3 regions of the Mesorhizobium sp. L-8-10 genome follow, and region 1 is predicted to be linked to each of the others. Evidence: predicted binding sites of a transcription regulator. Region 1 holds the regulator's gene; each other region holds the start of a gene.
The links. The regulator PhoB, encoded in region 1, activates phosphate uptake and scavenging genes when phosphate is short. The targets are predictions, from matches to a motif close to TGTCATNNANCTGTCAT.
Positions count from the first base shown of each region.

Region 2: a site for PhoB is predicted at 3,809-3,825, ahead of JN280_RS16260 (DUF1868 domain-containing protein). Genes of this name have one in related genera too.
Region 3: a site for PhoB is predicted at 4,708-4,724, ahead of JN280_RS26445 (bifunctional 2',3'-cyclic-nucleotide 2'-phosphodiesterase/3'-nucleotidase). Genes of this name have one in related genera too.

Region 1 is NZ_AP023263.1:2,405,526-2,415,182, reverse strand. Features, by position in the region: gene JN280_RS11335 (hypothetical protein) at 1-206, opposite strand, end outside; gene JN280_RS11330 (DUF2000 family protein) at 386-793, opposite strand; gene JN280_RS11325 (AraC family transcriptional regulator) at 824-1,834, shown strand; gene phoB (phosphate regulon transcriptional regulator PhoB) at 1,821-2,510, opposite strand; gene phoU (phosphate signaling complex protein PhoU) at 2,552-3,256, opposite strand; gene pstB (phosphate ABC transporter ATP-binding protein PstB) at 3,289-4,104, opposite strand; gene pstA (phosphate ABC transporter permease PstA) at 4,117-5,730, opposite strand; gene pstC (phosphate ABC transporter permease subunit PstC) at 5,723-7,111, opposite strand; gene JN280_RS11295 (PstS family phosphate ABC transporter substrate-binding protein) at 7,268-8,272, opposite strand; gene JN280_RS11290 (response regulator) at 8,618-9,657, opposite strand, start outside.
Region 2 is NZ_AP023263.1:3,505,893-3,515,549, forward strand. Features, by position in the region: gene rnk (nucleoside diphosphate kinase regulator) at 1-136, opposite strand, end outside; gene JN280_RS16245 (amino acid ABC transporter ATP-binding protein) at 419-1,192, opposite strand; gene JN280_RS16250 (amino acid ABC transporter permease) at 1,189-1,869, opposite strand; gene JN280_RS16255 (amino acid ABC transporter substrate-binding protein) at 2,044-2,817, opposite strand; gene JN280_RS16260 (DUF1868 domain-containing protein) at 3,049-3,762, opposite strand; gene JN280_RS16265 (DUF4126 domain-containing protein) at 3,912-4,376, shown strand; gene JN280_RS16270 (FAD-containing oxidoreductase) at 4,373-5,749, shown strand; gene JN280_RS16275 (anthranilate synthase) at 6,160-8,349, shown strand; gene JN280_RS16280 (ZIP family metal transporter) at 8,360-9,556, opposite strand; gene JN280_RS16285 (multicopper oxidase domain-containing protein) at 9,553-9,657, opposite strand, start outside.
Region 3 is NZ_AP023263.1:5,645,239-5,654,895, forward strand. Features, by position in the region: gene JN280_RS26430 (GNAT family N-acetyltransferase) at 1-505, shown strand, start outside; gene JN280_RS26435 (SAM-dependent methyltransferase) at 815-2,071, shown strand; gene JN280_RS26440 (hypothetical protein) at 2,059-2,358, opposite strand; gene JN280_RS26445 (bifunctional 2',3'-cyclic-nucleotide 2'-phosphodiesterase/3'-nucleotidase) at 2,640-4,616, opposite strand; gene JN280_RS26450 (transposase) at 4,958-5,254, shown strand; gene JN280_RS26455 (NAD(P)/FAD-dependent oxidoreductase) at 5,888-7,159, opposite strand; gene JN280_RS26460 (Lrp/AsnC family transcriptional regulator) at 7,237-7,710, opposite strand; gene ald (alanine dehydrogenase) at 7,867-8,982, shown strand; gene JN280_RS26470 (nucleoside hydrolase) at 9,064-9,657, opposite strand, start outside.

The DNA.
Region 1 (9,657 bases):
CAACCGCCCGCGCCACCTGAAACGCCGCGGCTCTGCATGATGCCCGCCGCCAGCTTCGCTTGACCTGAAGCCCTGCGGTCCAGGCCGCCGCCAACCTTGCGCATGAGGAGGCGGATGTCGTCCGGCTCATGGCCGTCGGCGATCATGACCTGCCGAATGATCGGCTCGTTGAGCAGTTCGTCGAGCGTGGGCTCGCGCTGATGCATCGTGCTGCTCCATCTGCTTAGATCGCCGGAACCATAAAACGGAACTGTAACCCAATGATGTCATCGGCAGTCTTTTATGTTTCATCGTGCCGGTCTCAGTGCCTGGCGCCGGCAACATCATCGTCGCCATGTTCCGGGTGCTGCCGCGCACTTGAGCGGATTCGAGGCAACGGCCTGGCTTAGGCGTGCATGCTTGCGCCCTTGGTGATCTTGTCGACGATCTTCTTGTCGGCGCGAAGGGCAATGCCTGCCACCTTGGCATCGTCGGGCCCGAAAGTTGCAAAGACGGCGCGGTTGGCGGCATCGTGGCCGGTGGCGAACATTGCGTCGACATAGAGGGAGGTCGTGATCCCCCGCTCCAGCGAACGACGGTGGATCTGGCTCATGGTCGCCGCATCGGCGGACAGAACGATAACCGGCTGGACGGACATGGGGTTGTAGCGATTGCCATCGCGATCCACATATTCGTCGCCGATCATCTCGGGAGCTCGGAAGGAAAGGCCGGTGGTGAGGAAGGCCGTGACGTTCAGCTTCTGCCACACGGCAAGGTCACTGCGCAGGACGATGGCGACTTTGGTCTGGAACATGGATCGTATCACCGCTGGGAAGATGGCAAGATGTCTCCCGATCTAGGCTGGAACGAACAATCCGGTCTTGAACGTTTGTGCGGGCGCACCGACGAGGGCGGCATCGTGCCGGCACCGCCCTTCCCCGGCCTGGAGCGCATCGACGCCAAGTTCTTCGGCAACGCCTTCGAGCCTCATCGCCACGACACCTATGCGATCGGCGTGACCTTGCACGGCGTTCAGACATTCCGCTACCGGGGCGAGGTCCGAAACAGCCTGCCGGGCCAGGTGATCGTGCTGCATCCCGACGAGATGCATGACGGCGGCGCCGCGACCGATGCCGGACTTCACTATCGCATACTCTATCTCGAGCCCGCCCTGTTGCGGCGAAGCCTGGCAGCGAGCTGTGCCCCGCTGCCTTTCGTCCGCGACCCCGTCGTCACCGATCGGCGGCTGCGCGAGACGCTGCTGCCCTGCCTCTCCGATATCGAGGGCGAACTCGACGAATTGGCCGTCGTCCAACTCGTCACCGAGTTGGCGGACGGCCTGTCGCGCCATGCCGATGGACCCGCCCCTTCCAGGATCACCCTCGATGTCCCCCGGCTGGAGATGGCACGCGACTATCTGGAAGCCAATCTCGACCGTGTCGTGCGCTCCGACGCGCTGGAGGGCGTGACCGGACTCGACCGGTTCAGTCTGGCGCGGCAGTTCCGCGCCTTTTTCGGGACCAGCCCGCACCGCTACCTGCTGATGCGGCGGCTGGCGCGGGCAACCGCCCTCATCCAGGCTGGAGAGAACCTGGCCGATATCGCGGCCAGGACCGGCTTTGCCGACCAGAGCCACCTGAACCGTCAGTTCAAGAAGGCGTTCGGTGTCACGCCCGGCCGGTGGGGCGCCCTGACGCGGGCCCGACGGCAATCGCCGGCCCGCGCTGGAGCAGCATTTCCGCCTTTCTTCGAAAAGCCGAGACGCCCTGACTCATTGTTGTCACGCAATTCCGGACGCAAGACCGCTGCGCACTCTTGCTGGAATTGCTCCAGCGGGGACGTCACGCCTCGTTGATGGCGTAGCCGGCGCCGCGGATGGTGCGGATCACATCGGGCATGCGGGCCGTATTGACCGCTTTGCGCAGGCGGCCGACATGCACGTCGACGGTGCGCTCGTCGATATAGATCGTTTCGCCCCAGACATTGTCGAGCAACTGGCTGCGCGAGAAGACGCGCCCGGGATGCTGCATCATGAACTCGAGCAGGCGGAACTCGGTCGGGCCGAGCTTGATCTCGCTCTTCTTGCGATAGACCCGGTGCGCTTCGCGGTCGAGCACGATGTCGCCAACCTTGAGCACCGTCGACAGCACTTCGGGCTTGGCCCTGCGCAGCAAAGCACGAACCCGGGCGACGAATTCCGGCGTCGAGAACGGCTTCACCAGATAGTCGTCGGCCCCGGTCGAAAGGCCACGCACCCGGTCGCTCTCCTCGCCGCGCGCCGTCAGCATGATGATCGGCAACCGCTCGGTCTCCGGACGCATCCTCAATCGCCGGCAGAGCTCGATGCCCGACACGGCGGGGATCATCCAGTCGAGGACCAGAAGGTCGGGTACGTTTTCCTGCAGCCGGAGCTCGGCTTCATCGCCGCGATTGATGACCTCGACCTGATAGCCTTCGGCTTCCAGGTTGTAGCGCAGGAGCACGCATAGCGGCTCCTCGTCTTCCACGACCATGATCTTGGGGGCAATCATGCGGGTCGGATCTCCTCGGTATTCTTGCGGTCAAGCCTTTCTCATTCGGCGACTGTCGTCGAGGTTTCGTCGTGTTTCGGCCGCTGCACCGGAAGCTGCTCTCCCGTCATGACGAAATAGGCGTTCTCGGCGATATTGGTGACATGGTCGCCGATGCGCTCGAGGTTCTTGGCGCAGAACAGGAGATGCGTGCAGGCCGTGATGTTGCGCGGATCTTCCATCATATAGGTGAGGAGCTCGCGGAACACGGCAGTGTACTGGACGTCGATCTTCTCGTCGTCTGCCCGCAGCTTCATCAAGGCCTGGGCGTCGTCGGCGACATAGTGGTCGACGACACCGTTGACCTGACCCAACACCATGCCCGACATCGCCTCGATCGAATGCGACAGGCCGCGCGGCGCGACGCTCTGGCCGACTGCGCCCACCCGCTTGGCGATGTTCTTGGCGAGATCGCCGATGCGTTCAAGGTCGGCGGCCATGCGGATCGCGCCGACCACCGCACGGAGGTCCTGCGCCATGGGCTGGCGCTTGGCGATCAGCGTGATGGCACGATCGTCGAGCTCACGCTGCTTTGCGTCCATCACGGCGTCGTCGGAGATCACACGCTGTGCCAGCGCCGTGTCGGAGTTGAGCAGCGCCCTGGTGGAGCCCTGCACCATCGACCCCGCAAGGTCCCCCATGTCGCGGATCAGCCGGTCGACATGATCGAGTTCGTCGTCGAAAGACGTGACGGTATGTTCACCCATGATCCTGTCCTCGTTGTCCTTCCGCCCGCCGCTTACCCGAAGCGGCCGGTGATGTAGTCTTGTGTGCGCTTGTCGTCGGGGTTGGTGAACATCTTGTCGGTGGGGCCCTCCTCGACCAGATAGCCGAGATGGAACATGGCCGTGCGCTGCGAGACGCGGGCGGCCTGCTGCATCGAGTGCGTGACGATGACGATCGTATAGTTCTCGCGCAGTTCGTCGATCAGCTCTTCCACCTTGGCGGTGGCGATCGGATCGAGCGCCGAGCACGGCTCGTCCATGAGGATCACCTCGGGCGACACCGCTATGGCGCGCGCGATGCACAGACGCTGCTGCTGGCCGCCGGAAAGGCCGGTTCCGGGCTCGCCGAGCCGGTCCTTGACCTCGTTCCAGATCGCAGCCTTCTGCAGGCTCCGCTCGACAATGCCGTCGAGGTCGGCCTTGTTCTTGGCGAGACCATGGATGCGCGGTCCGTAGGCGACGTTCTCGTAGATCGACTTCGGAAACGGATTGGGCTTCTGGAACACCATGCCCACCCGCGCCCGCAGTTCGACGACGTCGATCCTGGGATCGTAGATATCCTCGTCGTCGAGCGTGATTTTGCCGCTGACGCGGGCGATGGGGATAGTGTCGTTCATGCGGTTGAGGCAGCGCAGGAAGGTCGACTTGCCGCAGCCCGACGGCCCGATCAGAGCGGTCACCTCATTGCGGCGGATGTCGAGATCCACGTCGAAGAGCGCCCGTTTCTCGCCGTAGTGGACGGAAACCTTGTCGCCCTTCATCTTCACGGCGGGCGCATCGGCACCCTGCGTCAGCTTCTTTTCCACGGCTGCCTCGGTCAAGATGTTCATCTCACTACTCCCTTACCAGCGGCGTTCGAAGCGTTTGCGCAGGATCACGGCCACTGCGTTCATGATAACCAGGAAGCCCAGCAGGATCAGGATCGCGGCTGAGGTTTTTTGCTGGAAACCCGGCTCGGGGAAATCGGCCCACATGAAGATCTGCACGGGCAGGATCGTCGCCGGATCGGTGAAGCCGCCCGGGATGTCGACGATGAAAGCGACCATGCCGATCATCAGGAGCGGTGCTGTCTCGCCGAGCGCATGCGCCATGCCGAGGATCGTCCCGGTCATGATGCCGGGCATCGCCAGCGGCAGCACATGGTGGAAAACCGTCTGGACCTTGGAGGCGCCGATGCCGAGCGCCGCCTCGCGGATCGACGGTGGCACGGCGCGGATCGAGGCGCGCGAGGCGATGATGATGATCGGCAGCGTCATCAGAGCCAGCACCATGCCGCCGACCAGCGGCGCCGAACGCGGGAGGCCGAAGAAATTCAGGAACACGGCGAGGCCGAGCAGACCGTAGACGATCGACGGCACGGCGGCGAGATTGTTGATGTTGACCTCGATGAAATGCGTCCAGCGGTTCTTCGGCGCGAATTCTTCCAGATAGATCGCCGCGGCGACGCCGATCGGGAACGAGATCGCCAGAGTCACCACCATGGTGAGAAACGAGCCGACGATCGCGCCCCAGACGCCGGCAAGCTCAGGCTCGCGGCTGGCTCCGGTGAAGAAGAAGACGGAGTTGAACCGGCTTTCGACGAGGTTCTCGGCCTTCAGCGCGTCGAGCCAGACGATCTCCTTGTCCGAGATCTTGCGGGAGCTTTCGGGCATGTCGATGACACGAAGCGACGCTGCGCCGTTCGACGCAGGCGCCGTACTGGAAAGCTTGCGCAGAACCAGGCCCTTGGCGGTGGCGCCGCCGGCCGCGCCCTTGGCGAGGCTCTCGAGCTTCACAGTGCCGCCATTGAGCCCGACGAGCAGCGACGACGCGCCGCTGGTCAGTCGAAGCGTGTTGCCTTCTCCTTCGGTCGCTCCGGCGCTGCGGGCGATCGACAGGATGGCATCGCTCGAAAACGCCAGGTCGATGTCGCCGCTGTCGGCCGACGGGGTGACGTCACCCGCCAAGGGGTCGATGCTGCCCTTCGCGGCGAGCAGGCCCTTGAGATAGAGATCGGCGAAATCGTCGAGCGGCACGGCGAAGTCGACGGTCTTGCCAAGCATCGACGGATCGGCGGCAATGTCCTGGCGCAGGAATACTCCGGCGCCGGTCGAGGCCAGGCCCCGCATCAGCCTGCGGTCCTGGCGGCTTGTCGCGTCGGGGATCTTGGCTTCGAGCGCATCATGGATGATGCCGTCGTAGTTGACCTCGCCGAGCTTGGCAGGGTCGACCTTGGCCGCCGACAGATCCAGCGGCAGGACGAGATAGTTCATCCGCAGCGCCGGGAGCGCCTGGATGACGATCGTCGACAGAAGCAGGACGAGAAAGAAAGCCGCGAGCCCTACCGCGCCGGCGCCCATCCACTTGAAGCGCTGCTCGGTGGCGTAACGCCTCTTCAGACGAGCCTTCGCCGCATCGTCGGTGTGGATGCTGGTCGGACGGGCGACGGCGCCGGGTAAAACGGTCGTATCAGTCATATTGCTCTCGGTACTTTTGGACGACGCGGAGGGCGACGATGTTGAGGGCAAGCGTGATGCAGAACAGCACAAGGCCGAGCGCGAAAGCGGCAAGCGTCTTGGCGCTGTCGAATTCCTGGTCGCCGACCAGGAGCGTGACGATCTGCACCGTGACGGTCGTGACGGCTTCGAGCGGATTGATGGTGAGATTGGCAGCAAGACCGGCGGCCATGACCACGATCATCGTCTCGCCGATCGCACGGCTTACGGCGAGCAGCATGGCCGAGACGATGCCGGGAAGCGCGGCCGGCAGCACCACCTTGCGGATCGTCTCCGACTTGGTCGCGCCGAGCCCGGCCGAACCGTCGCGAAGCGACTGGGGCACCGCATTGATGACGTCGTCCGAAAGCGACGAAACGAAGGGGATGATCATGATCCCCATGACGACACCGGCGGCGAGTGCCGATTCGGAGGCCACGCCAAGGCCGATGCTTTCGCCTAGCCCGCGGAAGAACGGCGCAACCGTCAAGGCTGCAAAGAAGCCGTAGACGACGGTCGGGATACCCGCCAGGATTTCCAGGACGGGCTTGGCGACGGCACGAACTTGCTTCGACGCATAGTCGGAGAGATAGATCGCTGCCATCAGCCCGATGGGCGCCGCGACCAGCATGGCGATGAAGGTGATGAGCAGCGTGCCGACGAACAGGGGAACCATGCCGAAAATTTCGGCGTTGGCCTCTCCTGCCTCCGCCCCGGCACCGGTGAACGCGCTCTGCGGGCTCCAGTGGGTGCCAAAAAGGAACTTGTAGAACGGCACCTGCTCGAAGAAGCGGAAGGATTCGAAGATCAGGGAGAGAATGATCCCGATCGTCGTCAGGATTGCGACAGCCGAACAGGCGATCAGCGCGATACGGACAACGCGTTCCACGACGTGCCGGGCGCGGAAAGCCGGCACGATCCGGGAATACGCAAGAAAGAAACCTGCGGCCGCAAGCAGGACCGAAAGCGCGACGATGATCCAGCTGCTGGTGGCATGGGCCGACCTGTACACCGCCGCCGCCGCCTCCTTGGTCGCGTCGCTGAAGCCGGCGACGCCGCCGAAGGCGATCGCCCGGGCGTCACGGATGAACGCTTCGGTCTGCGGCACGCCGAGGCCGGATAGCTCGCTGGCGAAACGAGCCTTGACGATCGAAGATTCGATGCCGGGCGTGATGATGCCCCAAAGGATGATGGCAATAAGCGCCGGACCGGCGGCGGCCAATGCCAGATACATGCCGTGCTGGCCGGGGAGAGAATGCAGCCGTGCGACGTCACCGTTGACGGCGGCAATGGCACGGGATCGTCCGGCGAAATATGCGATTACGAAGAGAGCGGCGAGCGCAAAGACGAGGTAACCGATCATGTTCAGGAGCCCTGATCCATTATCCAGACCACTGTTTCACGGGACGCACAGCCTGGCGCAACGCATGCCGGACATATGCCGGCTTCCCCGCGCAACAGGCGGAGGAATCCGGCCCAGGCAGGTTTAAGCCCGGGCCGGATGGTCAAGAACCGACGGTCAGGACCCCATGCCCTTGAGGGCCTTGGCATCCTCGGCCTGCTTGGCGCGATCCGCGTCCGGCAGCGGGATCAGGCCTTTGTCGGCGAGATAGCCTTCAGGTCCCCACGCGCCCTCGGAAGTGTATTCGGCGATGAACTCTTCCATGCCGGGAATGACGCCGACATGTTCCTTCTTGGCATAGATGAAGAGCGAACGCGACACCCCGTAGTCGCCCGATGCGATGTTCTCGAAGGTCGGATCGACGCCGTCGACCTTGTGGCCCTGCAGCTTGTCGGCGTTCTGGTCGAGGAAGGAGAAGCCGAAGATCCCGAAAGCGTTCGGATTGGCTTCGAGTTTCTGCACGATCAGATTGTCGTTCTCGCCGGCTTCCACATAGGCGCCGTCCTCGCGGAGCTCGCCGCAGCCTTTCTCGTTCGCAGCCTTGACCTCTTCCTGACAGGCCGCATCCATCACCAGTTCGACGAAGGCGTCGCGCGTGCCGGAGGTCGGCGGAGGGCCGAGCACCTCGATCTTGGTCGCCGGCAGCGAGGCATCGATGTCCGACCAGTTCATGTAGGGATTGGGGACGACCTTGCCGTCGACCGCGACGTTCTTGGCCAGCGCCTTGAACACCTGCTCCTTCGTGAGGTCAACCGTCGCGCCGGCCTTGGAGTTGGCGAGCACGATGCCGTCGAAGCCGACCTTGATCTCCACCGGCGTCACGCCGTTGGCCTTGCAGGTCTCAAGCTCCTTTTCCTTGATGGCGCGCGAAGCATTGGTGAAGTCGGGCGTATTCTCGCCGACGCCGCCGCAGAACAGCTTCATGCCGCCGCCGGTGCCGGTCGATTCCACGACGGGCGTCTTGAACTTGCCGGTCTGGCCGAGCTTCTCGGCGACGGCAGTGGTGAACGGAAATACGGTGGACGACCCCACGATCTGGATCTGGTCGCGCGCGGCGGCGTAACCGGCGGACGCGGCGAGCGCAAGCGCGCCTGCCGACGCCGTAAGGAGGAATTTCTTCATCTGGCCTACTCCTGTCCGGAATTTCTTGCTGACGCCAGTCTTGAGCGTCCGGCATGGCCTTAAAGCCCCTGTGTAACAGTTCGATGACAGATTTGTGTCGATGCGGTAAAGCCTGCCGGGACTCGCGCAGAAGGTGTTTCGCCGGCCATATTTCGACCCCGCAGGGCGACAGAAACGTAACCGGCTAAGGGATTATTTGCCTATCGGGATCATGGGCGCGCAAGCGCTTCAATGCGCCCCGCCTGGACCCCTCGAAGAAACTCAGCGATTGCGACCCCATGCATCGCGCTTCTGCGGCGCACTGTCTTTGTCCCGAAAACGCCGCATGCCTGCAGGCGACATGTTTTAGCTCGCACAAGATTTTCGGGATGACAGGACGGACCAGCGCTCGATCTTCTCCAGCAGCGCGCGCGGGCTGATCGGCTTGGCGAGATAGTCATCCATGCCGGCCTCCAGGCAACGCTCGCGGTCGCCCTTCAGCGCATGGGCGGTGACGCCGATGATCGGCACGCGTCCGCCAACCGACGCCTCCGCCTCGCGGATGGCACCGGTCGCTTGCAGTCCGCTCATCTCGGGCATCGAGACATCCATCAGGATCATGCGGGGGCTCTTTTCGCGCCAGAATTCTACAGCGCGCCGTCCGTTGCCGACGATCTCGAAGCTCATGCCTGTCTCTGCCAGGATCTGGGTGAAGACCAGTTGATTCACCTCGTTGTCCTCGGCGACGAGGATATCGAGGCCATGCGCATCTCCCGGGTCGATCGCAGGGACCGGTGCGGCCACCGGAGCCGGCGGAGGCGCCGGCACTGCCTGCTTACCGCAAACCGTGCCGGCCCGGCGCTTCTGTATGATCCCCACCAGCGTCTCCAGCAGGATGGAAGAGCGTGCGGGCTTGATCAGATGGGCGTCGATGCCGAGATCGCGATAGGCAGCGTTCGACAGGGACTGGTCGACCGAGGTCAGCAGGATGATCGGAGTTCCCGCGACCACGGGCTTCGACCGTATCAGACGGGCGACTTCGGCGCCCGACATGACAGGCATCTGATAATCGAGGATGACGCAGTCGACGGCGAGGCCCAGACGCGCCGCCGCGTCGAGCACCCTCAGCCCCTCGGGGCCGTCCTCGGCCGCACAGGAATCGAACCCCCACGAAACCATCTGCTCGCTGAGGATGGCGCGGTTCACCTGATTGTCGTCGACGATCAGGATGCGGGCGCCGGTGACATCGACCGGTGTCACCGGGGTCGGCGCCTGCCTGTCGCCGTTCGGCAAGGTCAGCGTGAACCAGAAGGTCGAGCCGACCCCTTCGGTGCTCTCGACGCCGATGCGGCCCTCCATCAGGGCGACGAGACGCGAGGTGATCGCAAGGCCCAGGCCCGTCCCCT
Region 2 (9,657 bases), 1.1 Mb from region 1:
CCCTGTCGAGCTCGGTGAACATGATCTCGGAGAGTTCGGCATTGCGTTCTGCCAGCGCGGTCGCCAGCGCCAGAAGGCGCTCGTGCTCGGTTCGCGAAATGGTGATTGCCGGCTTGCGCCGGGATTTGGCAGTCATGTGTGAATAGTCCTGTGCTTGCCCCGGGCCGTCGATCGGCGCCATGGGCGTTTGATTCTGCTGTGATGGAGGCGCGCTGCGAACGGTCTTGGGCGTCAGCCCGGAAAACGTTCAGGTCGTAAGATGGTTTCGCCCGCGGTTCGGGCGCGCGGCGCCGAACCGGGGGTTACAGTCCCGCGATGGGGCAGACCCGGAAAAGAGCGTGGTTCTTGTGGAACGTCGTCATGCCCTGAAGGTGGTTCACACGAGGCTACATGTCAAGCACGCCGTGTTCGCCCTCATCTACAAGGCGCCGTTTCCGCTTTCCGTTTCGCGGTGCGTCAGCGAGGCGATAAAACGGCGGGTGCGCTCCCGCTCCGGCGTCGAGAAGATCCTGGTGGCGGGGGCTTTTTCAACCACGGTGCCGGCGTCGAGAAAGACGACTTCCTGGGCGATGCGCGAGGCGAGCCTCAAGTCGTGGGTGGCCATCACCATTGTGGTGCCCTCCTGCGCCAGCCGGGCGAGAACGTCCACGACTTCTCCCGAGAGCTCCGGATCGAGCGCCGAGGTCGGCTCGTCGCAGAGCAGGACGCGTGGGGAGGGCGCCAGCGCCCGGGCAATGGCGACGCGCTGTTGCTGGCCGCCGGAAAGGGTTGCCGGCCAGGCGTCGGCCTTGTGCGCCAGTCCGACCTTGTCGAGCAGTTCCATGGCCCGCTGGCGCGCCCGCTCCTGCGGCCAGCGCAGCACTGTGACGAGGCTTTCCATGACGTTGCCGAGGGCGGTACGGTGCGGGAAGAGCTGGAAGCTCTGGAACACCATGCCGGTCTGGCGGCGAAGCCGCTGGATGGACGCCCAGCCGACCCGTTGCCCCGGGTGGAAATCGAGGGCGTCGTCGCCGATCCGCACCTGGCCCGTGGTCGGAATCTCAAGCAGGTTGATGCAGCGCAGCAAGGTGCTCTTGCCGCCGCCGGAGGGGCCGATCAGCGCGGTCACGCTGCCTTCGGCCATCTCCAGCGTGATGTCGTTCAAGACCACATGATCGCCGAAGCGCTTCTCGAGGCGGGTGAGGCCGATCATGCGCGCGCCTCCATGAAGCCGCCATAACGCCCGAGCCGTTCTTCGAGCCGCGACTGCAGAGCAGACAGCACCGAGCTCAAGGCGAGGTAGATCAGTGCCGCCTCGACATAGAGGATCAGCGGCTCATAGGTGGTGGCGACGATGCGCTGGGCGGCCTGGAACAGCTCCGGCACGGTGATGGCAGCGGCAAGCGAGGTGTCCTTGACCAGCGAGATGAAGGTGTTGGAGAGGGGCGGCACCGCCACGCGCGCCGCCTGCGGCAGGATTGTCCGCCGCATCGTCTGGCTCCAGGACATGCCGATCGAATAGGAGGCTTCCCATTGCCCCCTGACGACGGATGAGATCGCCGCCCGGATGATCTCGGACGAATAGGCTCCGATGTTCAGGGTGAAGCCGATCAACGCCGCCGGGAAGGCGTCGAGCACGATGCCGGCGCTGGGAAGGCCGTAGAAGATCAGGAAGAGCTGGACGAGCAGCGGAGTGCCGCGGATGATCCACACATAAAAGCGCATGGCGGCCGCAAGCGGCGCGGGGCCGAAGAGGCGGATGAGCGCCACCGCCAGCCCGACGGTCAGCCCGAACGCGAAGGAAAGCAGGGTCAGCGGCACGGTGAAACGCAACCCTGCCCACAACAGCGGGCCGAGCGAATCCAGCATCAGTTGCAGCCAGTGCGGCACGGACACCCCCTCCGGTCGGTCGAATTCGTCTGGTTGGCGACGCTAAGCCGGTGGCCGGCTCACCGCAACGCCGCGTCGCTTGTCGGAACAGCAGTTTGCACCGCTTCATTCCTGCCGGAACCCCGGCAGGAATGAAAACGGCGCGCAACTTCGGTTTGAGAATGCGGAGGTTTCTTACTTCGAGACATCCTGGCCGAAATATTTGTCGGCGATCTTCTGGTAGGTGCCGTCGTCCTTGATGACCTTGAGCGCTTCGTTGATCGCGGCCAGCAACTCGGGCTCGCCCTTACGGATGATGATGCCGGAATAGTCGGCATTCTCCTGCTGGGCGGCGATCTTCACATCGGCGTCAGGCTTCTGCTTCTTGAAGTCGTAAAAGGACAGGCTGTCGTTGATCGTGGCGTCGGCGCGGCCGTTGAGCACAAGCTGTATCGACTGGTCGAAGCCATCGGTGCCGACGAGCTCGGCGCCCGAGGCCTCGGCGATCTTGCCGAAGTTGCTGGACAGCGACTGGGCCGACTTCTTGCCCTTCAGATCGGCGAAATCCTTGATCGCATCATTGTCGCCGCGCACGATCAGCACGGCCTTCGATGCGATATAGGGTTCGGAGAAGTCGTACTTCTGCTTGCGCGCCTCGGTGATGCCGACCTGGTTGATGACCGTGTCGTAGCGGTTGGCGTCGAGGCCGGCGATCAGGCCGTCCCATTTGCCCTCCAGGAATTCGGCCTTGACCCCCAGCCGCTTGGCGACCTCGCGGCCGATCTCGACGTCGAAGCCGACCAGTGCCCCGCTCTGGTCGTGGTAGGTGAAGGGCGCATAGGTACCTTCGGTGCCGATCCGCAGCACGCCGGCCGACTTGATCTCGTCGAGGTTTGAGCCGGCGTGGCCGGGCAGGATGGCGAGCGCCTGGATGGCGGCGGCGGCCAGCAGCGATTTGAACCAGTTCATCGTATCTTTTCCGTCTTTCGCAGAATCTCTTCGCGGGATTCGGGCCGAGCGGCCCGACTGCCCGGAATCTAGTCCCGCGCCCGATGTGAACAAGGCGGGCCGCGACCGCAATGCTGTCCGGATGAAAAACTTTATCTCGTGAAATCCAGAAGCCCGGAAGAAAATTCCAATCTCTGGGCATCTTGGCCTCTTCCGTGGAAAGAGAGGCCGCCGTTGCACTTGGCCCCAAGCTCAGGAAAGGAATTTCAGCGGACGGAACTCGGTCATGTCGGTGAACTCGCAGAAGGCGGGAGCGCCGAGCTCCACCATGTCGATCTCCTGGGCAAGGCTGTCCTTGAGCGCGGCGAGCGCCGGCAGATAGGCCGCTTCGGCGCCGGCCGGCAGCCAGGCCTTGGGATAGGCCATGGTGATGTGGAAGGTGTAGCTGTCGTGGTCAGGATGGCGATAGCCGAATGGCCCGACCAGATCGTCGCGGAGCGCGCGCACCGTGTATTCGTCGCGCTCGGTTGCGCCCTCCAGGACGAGGCCGAGCGGGGTGACCGAGACGACCTTCATGTGGAACGGGTCCCCTCGAGGAAAGCTCGACAGGCGGTCGAGGAACAGGGATGTCGTCTGCTCCACGGCTGCGTCCAGCGCGACGCCCTCGGGCCAGTAGTCCGGCTTGCGCCGGCCCTCGATGATGCCCTGGAAGACGGTCATGTGGTGGCTGGAGACGGGCGTATAGGCGAAACGGTCGCCATAGGGCAGGTCCATCAGGCCCTGGCGGACGCGGGCCAGCGCCGCTTCGGTGCGCGAGCCCGGAACCACGTGGCTCACGACCGTGTTGCCCGGCGTCGGCATGAACGTGCCGGTCGCGTCGAAGCGGATGCCGAGATAGCGTGGCGGCGCGTCCTTGCCGATCTCGGTGAAGTTCTCGGCGAAGGCGTCGTTCGTCTCGTAAGCCATGATTCCATCCGGTTGGCGATTGCGCCCGGCTGGGTAGCTGCGGGGCATGAAGGGCCTGTGACAAGCGTGAGTTGCCCTTGCACTGCCGCCCGCGATGAAGGACGATCCTTTCCGGAGGCCCGCGCATCGCGGTGCCCGAGGGGACGGACATGTCGCTTTATCTGATTGCACTTCTCATAGGTATTGTCGCCGGTCTCCGGGCCATGACCGCACCCGCCGCGGTGAGCTGGGGCGCCTATCTCGGGTGGCTGCCAGTGGCTGGAACCTGGGCCGCCTTCATGAGCCATTGGATCGCCGTGGCCATCCTTTCCATCGCGGCCATTGCCGAACTGATCACCGACCAACTGCCGTCGACGCCGAGCCGAAAGGTGCCGCAGCAGTTCGGCGCGCGCATCGTCACCGGTGCGCTGAGCGGCGCGGTGATCGGCGCCGCTGCCGGACTGACCATCGGTGCTCTGATCGCCGGCGTCGTTGGCGCGGTGATGGGCACCTATGGTGGCGCGGAGGTGAGGAACCGGCTCGCCGCCGCCTTCGGCAAGGACCTGCCGGCAGCGCTCATCGAGGACGTGGTGGCGATCGCCGCGGCGATCGTGATCGTCGGAGCCGTGTCATGACCGCCTGGTCCTATGACGCCATCATCATCGGCGCCGGTCAGGCTGGCCCTTCGCTCGCCGGCCGGCTGAACGATGCTGGCATGCGCGTCGCGCTGATCGAGCGCAAGCTGGTCGGGGGCACCTGCGTCAATACGGGCTGCATGCCGACCAAGGCGATGGTGGCGAGCGCTTATGCCGCTCATCTCGCTCGACGCGCCTCGGATTACGGGGTGGTGCTGGCGGGCGGCGTCGGTATCGACATGAAGGCCGTCAAGGCACGCAAGGACAAGGTATCGAACGACGCGCGCACGGGTCTCGAAGGCTGGATCGCGGGCATGGCGAACTGTACCCTTTACCGGGGGCATGCCCGTTTCGAGAGCGACCGGGAGGTCCGCGTCGGCGACGAATTGCTGTCGGCCGACAAGATCTTCCTCAATGTCGGCGGGCGCGCGTCGGTGCCGGACCTGCCGGGAGTGGGCGGGATCGACTATCTGACCAACTCATCGATGATGGATCTGGACGTCCTGCCGCGCCATCTGGTCGTGGTCGGCGGCAGCTATGTCGCGCTGGAGTTCGCGCAGATGTTCCGCCGTTTCGGCAGCGCCGTGACGGTGATCGAGAAAGGACCGCGGCTGGTTACCCGTGAGGATGAAGATGTCTCCGAGGCGATCAAGGGCGTATTGGAGAAGGAGGGGATCGCCGTCCACGTCGGTGCTGATGGGATAGGCTTCGAAAGAAGGGATGACGGGACGGCCGTCTCGTTCCGGCAGGGCGTGGCGCCGGTTGCGGGGTCGCATGTGTTGCTGGCACTCGGCCGGCAGCCCAATACGGACGACCTCGGCCTCGACAAGGCGGGCGTGAAGACCGACGGCAGGGGATTTGTCCTGGTCGACGACCAGTTGCGGACCAATGTGCCGGGCATCTGGGCAATGGGCGACTGCAACGGCAAGGGCGCCTTCACCCACACCTCCTACAATGATTTCGAGATCGTGTCCGCCAACCTGCTCGACGGCGATGCGCGCAAGGTGAGCGACCGCATCACCGCCTATGCGCTTTACGTCGACCCGCCGCTTGGCCGGGCCGGGATGACGGTGGCCGAGGCACGCAAATCAGGCCGGCGGGTGCTGGTCGGGGAGAGGCCCATGACCCGCGTCGGCCGGGCCGTGGAGAAGGGCGAGACGCAGGGCTTCATGCGGATCGTCGTCGATGCAGACAGCCAGGAGATCCTCGGCTGTACCGTGCTCGGACCGGGCGGCGACGAAGCGGTGCATTGCGTGCTCGACCTGATGTACGCCAAGGCGCCCTATGAGACCTTGCGGCGGGCGGTCCATATCCATCCGAATGTCGCGGAGCTGCTGCCGACCATCGCCGGGGAACTGAAGCCGCTGCAATAGGCGAGCCTGGCGGCAAAACGGCAGGCTCATGCCGCTGCCCGGCGCGCAGTGCCATCAGGCGGCACTTTGGTCGGAGCCTGAAGGCCGGCCTGCGACCTGCCCGCGCAGGAACGGAGGCTGCGGCAAGGCGGGGCATCCAAGGGCAACCCGCCGGTCATGCCAGGCGAGTTCCGGTATTGTCGCCCCTCGGGGCTGGTGCTGCGAATCCAGTTGCGTGGCCGCTCATTCGTCGCTATGCATTCCAGCCATGATCGCGCTTTCGAACATCAACAAGTGGTGGCGGGCCAGCTGACAGCGGCCCCTCGAACGCGCGTGCGCGAAAGTTGCAGATGGCCGCAGGAGAAGTCCGGGCGGCCTTTTTGTTTTGCACGATGCCTCCGGACCGCCCGCGGCGAGACAGGGAGACGGGAATGACGGTCGAAATCCTGGAAGACGGCGCCGAACGTTTCGTGACGTCGGGAGGCATAGAGATCACGAGGCAGCGTCACGAGGTGCCTTACCACGGCGCGATCGAGGCTTATCTCGACGGGCTGAACAGCCGGCGCGGGGCGGTCTTCTCCTCCAACTATGAGTTTCCGGGCCGCTATACGCGTTGGGACACGGCCATCATCGATCCGCCGCTCGCCATATCCGCCAAAGGCCGGTCGATGCGGCTCGAGGCGCTCAACGCGCGCGGCGAGGCCCTGCTGGCGCCGATCGTCGCTGCGCTGAAGCCGCTCGCCGAGGTGACCATCGAGGAGAGTTCGGCGCGCCTGCTGCGGCCCGAGCTCGCCGAGCCGGGGCGGGTCTTCACCGAGGAGGAGCGCAGCCGCGTGCCCTCGGTCTTCACCGTGCTGCGAGCTGTCACCGGGCTTTTCCACACAGAGAACGACAACAATCTCGGCCTCTACGGCGCCTTCGGCTACGATCTCGCATTCCAGTTCGATCCGGTCGAGCGCGTGCTCGAGCGCAAGGAAAGCCAGCGCGACCTGGTCCTGTTCCTCCCCGACGAGATCCTGGTCGTCGACCACTACTCAGCCAAGGCCTGGACCGACCGGTACGACTATGCCGGGCAGGGCTTCTCGACCGAGGGCCTGCCGCGCGAACGCAGCGAGGAGCCGTTCCGGGCGTCGGACCGCATCCCGCCGCGCGGCGACCATGAGCCCGGCGAATATGCGAAGCTGGTCGAGCGGGCGAAGGAGAGTTTCCGCCGCGGCGACCTGTTCGAAGTGGTGCCGGGGCAGATGTTCTACGAGCGCTGCGAGACGCCGCCCTCGGAGATCTCGCGCCGCCTGAAGGCGATCAACCCGTCGCCCTATTCCTTCTTCATCAATCTCGGCGAAGGCGAATATCTTATCGGCGCGTCGCCTGAGATGTTCGTGCGGGTCAATGGGCGCCGTGTCGAGACCTGTCCGATCTCCGGCACGATCAAGCGCGGCGACGATGCGATCTCGGATTCGGAGCAGATCCTCAAGCTCCTGAACTCCAAGAAGGACGAGTCCGAGCTGACGATGTGCTCGGATGTCGACCGCAACGACAAGTCGAGGGTCTGCGAGCCGGGCACGGTGCGCGTCATCGGCCGACGCCAGATCGAGATGTATTCGCGCCTCATCCACACGGTCGACCACATAGAGGGCCGGCTGCGCGAAGGCATGGACGCGTTCGACGCTTTCCTGTCGCATGCCTGGGCCGTCACTGTGACCGGGGCGCCCAAACTGTGGGCCATGCGCTTCATAGAGCAGAACGAGAAGAGCCCCCGCGCCTGGTATGGCGGAGCCATCGGCATGGTCCATTTCAACGGCGACCTCAACACCGGATTGACGCTCAGGACCATACGCATCAAGGACGGCATCGCGGAGGTGCGCGCCGGTGCGACGCTGCTCTTTGATTCCGATCCGCAAGAAGAAGAGGCAGAGACCGAACTGAAGGCATCAGCCATGCTTTCCGCCATCCGCGATGCCCGCGCCGGCAATTCTGCCGGCGCCGAACGCTCGACGGCCCGCGTCGGCGAAGGGGTCAACATCCTGCTCGTCGATCACGAGGATTCCTTCGTGCACACGTTGGCGAACTATTTCCGGCAGACGGGCGCGACGGTGTCGACCGTGCGCACGCCGGTTGCCGAGGAACTGTTCGACAGGCTGCGGCCCGACCTCGTGGTGCTTTCGCCCGGGCCGGGCACGCCCAAGGATTTCGATTGCGCCGCCACGATCAAGAAGGCGCGCGACCGCGAGCTGCCGATCTTCGGCGTCTGCCTCGGCCTGCAGGCGCTGGCAGAGGCCTATGGCGGCGAGCTCAGGCAGCTCCATATCCCCATGCACGGCAAGCCGTCGCGGATCCGCGTGTCCAAGCCGGGCGTGATCTTCTCGGGTCTGCCGAAGGAGGTGACGGTCGGGCGCTATCACTCGATCTTTGCCGATCCCGTGCGGCTGCCTGACGAATTTCTGGTGACGGCGGAGACGGAAGACGGCGTCATCATGGCCTTCGAGCATCGCAAGGATCCGGTCGCGGCGGTGCAGTTCCATCCCGAATCGATCATGACGCTCGGCCAGAACGCCGGCATGCGGATGATCGAGAACGTGGTCGCGCATCTGCCTCGGAAGGCCAGGGAGAAGGCGGCTTAACCGACGGGCCTCAGATCTTCACCAGCATCGCCGTGAGATACATGAAGCCGACGCCGGCCGTGAGGCCGGCCAGCACGGCGGGCGAGACCAGGATGCCCGCCGTGTCGCTGCCGCGGCGCAGCAGCGCCGTCACTTCGACGATGACCTGGAGGATCGCGCCGGTACCGATGGCCAGCGCAAGGGCGGACCATTGCGGCGCAAAGGCAAGGCTGCCCATCCACACGCCGAGGACCGCCGGACCGCCGGCGATCATCGTCAGGGCAGCGAAGGCCGTAAGGGGTGGGCGCTTCTTCAGGAGCGGTACGGCGATGCCTATGCCCTCGGTGATGTTGTGCAGGGTGAAGCCAAGTACCAGGAACGTCCCGAGGCCGGCCATGCCCGCGGCGAAGGCAGCGCCGATCGCCAGCCCTTCGCCGAAATTGTGGAGCCCGATACCGATGGCGATGTAGGTGGCGAGCGCCATCCCCGTGGGCGCGCCGTGCCTGCGGCCGATCGCCATGAGCAGGAGGAAACTGCCGGTCGCGGCGAGCACGACCATGGTCGGGCCCTGGAAGATCGCCGCTGCCTCGCCGGCAAGCTCCAGCGCATCCTCGAAGGCATCGACGAACAGAAAGGCGAGCAGACCGACGGTCAATGCGAGAAGAAAATTCATCCCGTCGCGACCGACCCCGCGCAAAGCCGGATAGAACATCAGGCCGATCGCGACCGGCAGGATGCCGACGAAGGCGCCGAGCAGTGCTTGCGAGACAAGGCTTGTGCCGTCAGCGGTCGGCGTGGCCACCGCTACAGGAATCTCGTGTTCGAAGGTCGTCCCGGTTTTCGTCACGACCTTGACGACATGGGCGTCGCCCTGCACCCAGGGGAACGGCAATTTGACCCAGGCGGTAGTGCCGCGCGCGATCGGTCCCGGTGGTTCCTGTTCGAACTGCCAATAGGCGTCGTCGACCTGGACCTGGGCGATGGTCATCGGCTCCGAGCCGCCGGCGCGGACCAGAAGGCGAAGGCCGCCGGCGTCGAGCACGACGCGCTCGAAGGTCAGTTTCTCGACGGGCGGCAAACCGTCGCGCGAGATTGCCAGCGGATTGGCCGTCACCAGCCAGACGATCGCTGAAGCAAGCACGGCGAGCGGCAGAACCGCCCATAAGAGCGCCCCGCGGGCGGGCCGCACTGCACCCGACTGGTCGCCGGCCTGCGAAGCCCCGCTCATGCCATGTCCTCCGTCACGTCGAACATGCCGACCCAGCCGAGCTCGGTGAACTCCGACTGGTGCGGGTGGAACATATAGAGGCCCGGTTCGTGATCCCGGTA
Region 3 (9,657 bases), 3.2 Mb from region 1:
CACCTTCCTTGTCCGGTCGCCGGAAGGATTGCTTCGGCTGCGGCCCGAGCGGGACGAAGACGAAGCATTCCGCTACCGTCTCTTCTGCGAGTCGCGAACGAAAGAGTGGGACCCGGTGCGGTCCAACGCCGTCTTGTTCGAACAGCTCATGCAGCATCAGTTCAGGGCCCAGACTGTCGGCTACCGCAGTCAGTTTCCCAAGGCGCGGTTCGACATCGTCGAACTCGATGGCCGGCCGATCGGGCGGGTCGTGGTCGACCGGCCGGGCACGATGATCCATGTCGTCGATCTAGCGATCGTGCCCTCGCTGCGCAATCGCGGAATCGGAACGGCAATGATGCAAAGCGTCATCGACGAGGCCCAGCACTCGGGTGTTCCAATCCAGCTCTATGTGTCGTCGGAAAACGACCCGTCATTGCGGCTCTATCTTCGCCTGGGTTTTGCGCCGATCGTATCCCACCCCTCCTACATCTTGCTTGAACGACAGCCCGGCGGGGACCGATAGCATCCGTTTCCCCGCAGTGCGGTCCTGCGCCCAGCAAGCCGGTCCCCTTCCTTCTCGCCGCAGTCGCCAGCAGCCCGGCGAAGCCCGGTCGCTTCCCGTGCGGCCTGGCTGTGCATCCCACTTGAAGTTCTCCCTCATGGCTGGAAATATGGTTGTGGGGATCCGTGGGGAACACCGGAATCGTGATCTGAGGGACACATATCCAGGTGCCCTTGGCCGTCGCGACGGTTCGGCGGTCATGGAGCCCGGCCGGCCGGCATCGGCGGACCAGGAGGCGTAGGGCGCCGTGGCGCCTATCGGGATGACGATATGGTGAAGAATCCGAGCAAGGCGTTCGTTCTGGCCGATGCAGTGCGGCTCGACGCAAGCAATTTCGCGCAGGTCGCGAAGGGCCTGCCCGCGAGGGCACGCATGGTTCTTTCAGCCGCGCAAGGGCTCGCCCGCGGCTCGCTGCGCATAAGGACGCCCGACGGCCGCGCCTTCCTGGTCGGCGGCAACGCGCCGGGCCCCGATGCGGAAGTCATCCTGCACAACTGGAACCTGCCGACCAAGGCCTTCGCCGGCGGGACGATCGGCGTCGCGGAATCCTATATGGACGGCGACTGGGACAGCCCCGACGTGACGACGTTCCTCGAGCTTTTCGTCGTCAATGTCGAAGCCGGCGAGCAGGTGGCCGGCGGCGCCAACTGGTTCCTCACCGCCGTTCAGAGGCTGCGCCACTGGCTGAACGAGAACACGCGCTCGGGCTCGAAGCGCAACATCTCGGCCCACTACGACCTCGGCAATGCCTTTTACAGGCAGTGGCTCGATCCGAGCATGACCTATTCGTCGGCGCTCTACATCACGGGAGCCAACGACCTGGAAAGCGCGCAGGCCGCCAAGTACCGGGCCCTCGCCCGGGACACCGGCATCAGCCACGGCGACCGCGTCCTGGAGATCGGCTGCGGCTGGGGCGGCTTCGCCGAGTTCGCGGCGCGCGAGATCGGGTGCAAGGTGACGGGCCTGACCATCTCGAAGGAACAGCACGACTTCGCACGCAAGCGCATCGCCGAGGCCGGGCTCTCCGACAAGGTCGAGATCAAACTGCAGGACTACCGCGACGAGACCGGCAAATATGACCGGATCGCCTCGATCGAGATGTTCGAGGCCGTCGGAGAGAAATACTGGCCGGTGTTCTTCGGCAAGGTCCGGGACTGCCTGAAGGCCGGCGGCACGGCGGGCATGCAGATCATCACCATCAACGAGGCAGCCTTCAAGCTCTACCGGAAGCGGCCGGATTTCATCCAGCGCTACGTCTTCCCGGGCGGCATGCTGCCCACGCCTGCCCTGCTCAGATCGCTCGGCGCCGATCACGGCCTGTCGCATCTGCGCGAGCGGGTCTTCGCCCAGGACTACGCCCGTACGCTCGCCGAGTGGCGCAGCCGCTTCTGGTCGTCCTGGGAGAAAATCGTGCCGCTGGGCTTCGACGACCGCTTCAAGAAGCTGTGGGAGTTCTATCTCCACTACTGCGAAGCCGGCTTCCGCGCCGAGTACATCGACGTGAGACAGGTCGTCTACAAGGCCTGATTCGCCGCCTCCCTGCCATCGAATGGCCATTCATTCATCCTAATCGCTATCGGCGAAACGATGGCGACGTGTGCGGCCGCCACGATGGGCGGGTGACTACGGGGCCACGCGGTGATGAGCAGATCCTGGAACTTCTTGCTGGCGCTGGCCGCCTGCGGCAGCTTGGTTGCGCCCACGGGCTGCACCCGCACGTCGGACGGCTCGGTCGTCATGTCGACGCCGGCGATGCCCAGTCTGTTCGGCCGCAGCGCCAGCCGGGAGACGATCGCCCCGGACCAACGCAGCATGGCGCTCGCCGAATTGCCTCCCGCCACAACTCCCGCGCCACAGCCCCCGAGCCGTGCAACTGTTTCGTCGCAATTGGGAAGCTGGAAGGTTCAGACCGTCAAGCCCCCCTTCGAGAGAACCGATCCGGACAAGCCGCTCAACTGCCGCTACCAGACGTCCGCCCAGGGCCGGGTCGGGATGACCTGCCTCTGACCTGTTGCCGCGCTCCATCCCATGGGCAAGCGCCAGGGGCAGTGAGTCGACGGCGGCCGCCGGGAAAGGCCGCCGTCGTTTCGGATGCTCAGAGCGCAATCCGATACTTTGCGAAGCCGTCTGCGCCCTCACCCGCAGGCTCGATCTTCACGGCCTTGACGTCGGCGATGAAGTCCTTCGCCTTGGGGCCGGTCTCGAACAGCACCGTCGTGCCGGGCATCGGCACGAAGGACCAGTTAGCGTCGGCCGACGGGTTGATGGTGCCCTGATCGACGATGTAGCGCACGATCACGTCGCGATTGGTATCGGGCGCCTCGAAGATCACCTTGGACGCGTTGATCTCCGGGAAGTTGCCGCCACCGCCGGCGCGATAGTTGTTGGTGGCGACCACGAACCTGGCGGCCGGGTCGATCGGCTTGCCGTCGAAGGCAAGGTCGACGATGCGGTTCGAACTCGCGTTCAGAACCGCGCCCTTCGGGTCGTATTTGGGCGGCTGCGATAGGTCGATCCTGTAGGTCACGCCGTCGATCACGTCGAAGTTGAAGGCCGGGAAGTCGGCATTGATCAGCGCCTGGTCGGACTTGCCGGGCTCGATGTGCTTGAAGATGCCCGCCGACATCTCCAGCCATTCCTTGACCTGGGCGCCAGATATCTCCACCGCCCGCACGGTGTTCGGATAGAGGTAGAGATCGGCGACGTTCTTGATCGCCACGTCGCCGGCCGGCACATCCGTGTAATATTCCGGACCGCCGCGCCCACCCGACTTGAAGGGCGCCGCTGCCGACAGCACCGGCAGGTCCTTCCATTGGGACTCCTTGAGCAGATCCTTGACGTACCAGGTCTGCGCCTGGGACACGATCTGGACCGAAGGATCGTCCGCGACGAGCGCGAAATAGGAATAGAGCGGCGCCGAGGTCTTGCCGACCGGCCGGCGTACATAAGCGAGCGTGGCCTCGTGATCCTCCTTCAACGCGTCGAGCAGCCTCTGGTCGTCGCCGACCACCGCCTTGTTTTTGTTGTCGACGCGTTCGAAGATCGGCCGCGCCTCCGACGTGGCGGAAACGATCTTCCAGCTGTTGCCGTCTCGCTCGAGCAGGAAGTCGATGAGGCCCATATGCGAACCCCAGAAGCCGCCCATGACGGCGGGCTTGCCCTGCAGCGTACCCTTCGCCGCATCGACGCCCTCCAGATCCTGGAAGTCCTTCTTGCCGGGGAAGACCAGATGCTGATGGCCGGTGAAGACGGCGTCGATGCCCTCCACGCCGGCGACGAAGAAGGAGGCATTCTCCATCATGTCGCCCTGCTTGTTGTCGATGCCGGAATGCGAGAGCGCGATGACGATGTCGGCACCCTCCTCCTTCATCTGCGGCACCCAGGCCTTGGCGGCCTCGACGATGTCGCGGGTGATCACATTGCCGGCGAGGTTCTTGGAATCCCAGATCATGATCTGCGGCGGCACGAAACCGATGACGCCGATCTTGATCGGATGTTCGGCGCCGGCACCGTCCTTGATCTTCTTTTCGACGAGCAGATAGGGCTTCAAATAAAGCTTGTCGTCGCGCGGATTGGAGGCGAGCGTCGTGCCGCGCACGAGATTTGCGCAGACGAAGGGGAAGTTCGCGCCGGCAAGCACCTTGTCCATGAAGGAGAGGCCGTAGTTGAACTCGTGGTTGCCCAGCGTCGAAACCTCGTAGCCGAGCATGTTCATGCCCTTCATGACAGGGTGGACGTCACCCTCCTTCATGCCCTTCTCATAGGCGATGTAGTCGCCCATCGGGTTGCCCTGCAGCAGGTCGCCATTGTCGACCAGCATGGAATTGGTCGCTTCCTTCCGCACCGAATCGATGAGCGAGGCGGTGCGCGACAGTCCCATCGTGTCGTTGGGCTTGTCGGCATAATAATCGTAGGGCAGCACGTTCACATGGATGTCGGTGGTCTCCATGATCCTCAGATGCGCCTGGTTGGCCTGGGCGCGCGCCGAGAAAGGATGCAGCATCACGAAGGCCGTCGCGGCGGACCCCGCAAGGAAGGTTCGGCGCGACAAGGATGCAAGCGGCAACGACATGGTCTTTTTCTCCCATTGATGACGGCGACCAGAATTTCCGGCCGAAATCAGAAGTTTCGCGCCGATCCTTCTGCAAGTCCAGCAGGAAGCCATGACAGGCGAATGAATATTCGCCGGCGCACGATCTCCGAAGGTGAAAACCTGGCGCTTGGTGCCAGAGCCGTAGGCGCGCAGCAAGTGAAAGGAGTGACAATTGGTCCGTTGAAGTCCATGAAAATGCTCCTTCATTCGCGCTCCTACGGTACCGCGCCACGGTTGCGCGCCCGGACGCACTTTGGAGGCATGATGTGGATGGCGCGTGCCGGGGCGCAATAGCGTCGTCTGCCTGGAGGGTACGGCAAATGCACAGCGGCTTTCGCCGCTACCGCCCGCTCGGCTTCGTGCTGACGCCTGACCAAACGCACGACACGCAGGGCGGTGCGCCCCTGATCGCTGACCGCATCGAGGCGATGCTCGCAGACAAGGGCTATGACGCAGGTGCGACCCGCGAGGAAATTGCCAAGGCCGAGGTGGAAGCCGTCATCCCGGCAACCGCCGCAACCCGCCCTAGCATGGCCAAAGCAAATACAGATGGCGCAACCAGATCGACCGCCTTTCAGCAAGCTCAAGAATTGGCGCCTGATCGCCACTCGATGTGACAAAACCAATAAGTCATACCTCGGTGTCGTCGTCGTCGCCGCTATCAAACTATGGATGGCCTTTGTCCACCAGACCCAGGGAGACGTTGACACGAGGTGCGAAAAAGCAACGCCAATAAAGCTGATTGGTTATGACGTATGTATTCTCGCAGATGTGGTATTGGTCATCCGGGGACTCCTGTACACGATCCCGTGGGATGGTGAAATTATGCGGCAAGTAAGTGTATCCGCCATCGGTCCTGTACCGCACCGAAGACCGAGGTATGGCGCGGCAGTCAGAACTACCGCAACACTTGAATTTCGTCTGCGGGTCAATCTTGTCTTCGTACCAATCATGGGCGTTAGCGGCTGTTGCGGCGGCGATACACATTGCCGTGAAGAACGACCTTCGCATGGCATTCCTCCAGTATTTGGCAGGCGCTGCCCGTTCGAGCGTCTATGTATATTAGCGCTCCATCAAGAATACCATTGACTCCAACGGACTAACGCCACTTCAGCAAGCGACACTCGCAACTGAAAGACCGCATTGGGTCATGAGTGCGGGTCTGGCAGTATCAGACGAACAGCCAATCGGGGTCGGACCAGGTCTTCCACCAGGTACCAACCGCCAGATTTCCGCCACCAGGGGCGGCTTCAGCCTTTGTCCGCGTCGCCCTGCGTGATCAGGCGCGCACTGCGCTGCCCGGTCACATAGATCCACAGCCAGCTCAACGAGACTGCGAGGCGGTTGCGCAAGCCGATCAGGAAATAGATGTGAGCAAGGCCCCAGACCCACCAGGCAATCCGGCCGGTGAGCCGAATCCACCCGAAATCGATCACGGCGGCCCGCTTGCCGATCGTGGCGAGATCGCCGTCGTGTCGGTAGCGGAACGGCTGCGGTGTCCTATCGCCGCCAAGACGCCTGCGGATGGTCAGGGCCACATGCCTGCCTTGCTGCTTGGCAGCCGGCGCGACGCCGGGCACCGGCTTGCCGTCCGGGCGCTCGACATGAGCGGTATCGCCGATGGCGAAGATATCGGCATGGCCGGGCAACGTCAGATCGGGCTGGACGATCACACGCCCGGCGCGGTCGGACGTGACACCCAGCCATTCGGCGGCCGGCGATGCGGCAACGCCGGCGGCCCAGATGATGGTGCGCGCATGCAGGCGCCGGCCGCCGAAGACCACACCGTCGCTGTCGCATTCGGTGACGGGCCGGCCGAGTTCTACAGTAACGCCCAGCCGCTCCAATGCAGCCTTCGCATAGGCCGACAAGTTCGGCCGGAAATTCGACAATATGCGATCGCCCGCCTCGATAAGCACCACGCGCGTCTCGCGTGTGTCGATGTTGCGGAACTCGCCGCGCAGCGTCTCATGGGCGAGTTCCGCGATGGTGCCGGCAAGCTCCACCCCCGTCGGCCCGCCGCCGATGATGGCAAGGGTCAGCAATGCCCGACGTTTTTCCGGATCAGCCTCCCATTCCGCCTGTTCGAAGGCGTTCAGGATAGCGCGCCGGATCGTGGTCGCATCCTCGATGGTCTTCAGGCCGGGCGCCAAGGGCTCCCATTCGTCATGGCCGAAATAGGCATGGCGTGCACCGGTCGCCAGCACCAGCGTGTCGTAGGCTACGGAGCGGTCGTCGTCGAGCAGAACGCGCTTGTCCGCGGCGTCAACGCCTGCGACCTGGCCGAGCAGCGTCGTCACGTCCCTTCGCCTGCGCAGGAGATGGCGCACCGGCCAGGCGATCTCCGACGTCGCGAGCGAAGTGGTGGCGACCTGATAGAGCAGAGGCTGGAACAGGTGATGATTGCGCTGGTCGATTACCGTCACGCGGACCGGCGCACCGTCGAGCGCGCGCGTGCATTCCAGCCCGCCGAATCCCGCTCCCACGATGACGACGTGATGCGTTCCGGACCCTGCAGCCATGACGATGCTCCCGATATCCGGGCCGCATCTAGATCACGCTCACCAGCGGCTCGTCAAATCCGGTCGATCACCGATCGTCATGCCATTTCCGGCTTGAGGCCGAGCGCGGTGCGGTCGATCACTTCGCGCAGGGCGAAGGACGAATTGATCTTGGTCACATGCGGCATGGCCGACAGCCATTCCTTGTGGATCCGCTCGTAGTCGGCCAGGTCACGTGCCGCGACCCGCAATATGTAGTCGTATTCGCCCGACATAAGGTGACAGGACAGGATGTTCGGGCAACGCTTCACCGCCCCTTCGAAGTCGGACAGCGTCTTCTCGAACTGGCCGGACAGGGATATGTGCACGATCGCCGTCATCTGATGGCCGAGTGCCGCGTTGGAGAGCCGGGCGTGGTAGCCACGCACAACGCCGGTCTTCTCCAGGTTGTCGAGTCGGCGCGAGCATGCCGATTGTGACAGGCCTACCCGCTCGGCCAGCGCCGCGTTGGAGATGCGTCCGTCCTTCTGCAACGTGTCGAGAATGGCGATATCGATCCTATCGAGCGACATTCTTCGTAGATCCTTCGAATTTCTGACGATATGATGCAAGGAATAGCGAAGAATTGTCGTTTCAGCAACCGCAATCGCAAACACATGCGATGCGATCCGTGTTTAATTGTGGCATCAGGGAACGGGCCCCAACAGGCCGGATGAGGAGAACTCGATATGCGCGTCGGATGCCCGAAGGAAATCAAGAACCACGAGTATCGGGTCGGCATGACGCCGGGTTCCGTCCGGGAATATGTCAGCCACGGCCATGAGGTGCTGATCGAAAGCGGCGCCGGCGGTGGCATCGGCGCTGACGACAACGCCTATCACGCAGCAGGCGCCAGGATCGTCAAGACCGCCGAGGAAGTCTTCGCCAAGTCCGATATGATCGTGAAGGTGAAGGAGCCGCAGCCCAACGAATGGGTGCAATTGCGCGAGGACCAGATCCTCTACACCTACCTGCACCTCGCGCCCGATCCGGACCAGACCAAGGGGCTGCTCGCCTCCGGCGTGACCGCGATCGCCTATGAGACCGTCACCGACGACCGCGGCGGCCTGCCGCTGCTCGCGCCGATGTCGGAAGTGGCCGGCCGACTGGCGATCCAGGCCGGCGCCACCGCGCTTCAGAAGGCCAATGGCGGACGCGGCGTGCTGCTCGGCGGCGTGCCCGGCGTGCTGCCCGGGAAGGTCGCCGTGATCGGCGGCGGCGTGGTCGGCCTGCACGCCGCCAAGATGGCAGTCGGTCTCGGCGCCGACGTCACCATCATCGACCGTTCCATCCCGCGCCTGCGCCAGCTCGACGACATCTTCAACGGCCGTGTCCACACCCGCTACTCGACCGTCGAGGCGCTCGAAGACGAGTGCTTCTCCGCCGACGTCGTGGTCGGCGCCGTGCTCATCCCGGGCGCCGCCGCGCCGAAGCTCGTCACCCGCGAGATGCTGTCGGGCATGAAGAAGGGCGCCGTGCTCGTCGACGTCGCAATCGACCAGGGCGGCTGCTTCGAGACCTCGCACGCCACCACTCACGCCCAGCCCACCTACGAGGTCGACGGCATCATCCATTACTGCGTCGCCAACATGCCGGGCGCGGTTCCGGTCACCTCGGCCCATGCGCTCAACAATGCCACGCTGCACTACGGACTGCAGCTTGCCGACAAGGGCCTGAAGGCGCTGGTCGACGATCCGCATCTGAGGAACGGTCTCAACGTCCACAAGGGCAAGATCACCAATCGCGCGGTCGCAGAATCGCTGGGCTACGAGATGGCCGAGCCGAAGGCCGTGCTGGCCGCCTGACTGCCCGCAAGAACTCCTCCCGCTGCCCGCCGGTCATCGCCGGCGGGCTTTTTCGTGCGTGACGAAGGTTCCCAGCGGCCCTCAAGACGAGCACGACAATGTGTCGAGGATCAACTGTCTGACGCCCAGGGCATCGACCGAAACCGCGACGTCCTGATCCGGCGCCGCGTCCCAGGCGCCAGGCGGGTAAGGGGTCATGCGGTCCATCTGGACCGTCTGGCCGGCGGCCACGCCCTGCGTGGCGACGCGTATCGGCCCTCGCCTGGTCTGGAAAAGCGATCGGTCCACGACGAAGGCGGCGGCCGAGGAATCGTGAACATAGAAGCCGTCAACACCAAAGCGCATATGATAATGCCGATAGCCGCGCGTGGATTCGACGATGAAACGAGCCGCCTCCCCGCCAACGGCCAGCCGATCGAGAGAGGCCGGTCCCATCACCACCTGGCGGGTCACATCCAGTCCGACCGCTGTCACCGGCCATTCGGTGCCGAAAACGATGTCGGCGGCGTGCGGATCGCCAATGATGTTGGCCTCGGCGACCGGTGTGACGTTGCCGTTGGGACCCGCGAGGCCGAATGCCCCACCCATGACCACCACCTCCTTGACGAGGCCGGCGATATCGGGCGCCTCGGCAAGCGCCATCGCAAGATTGGTCAGCCTGCCGACCGCGACGAT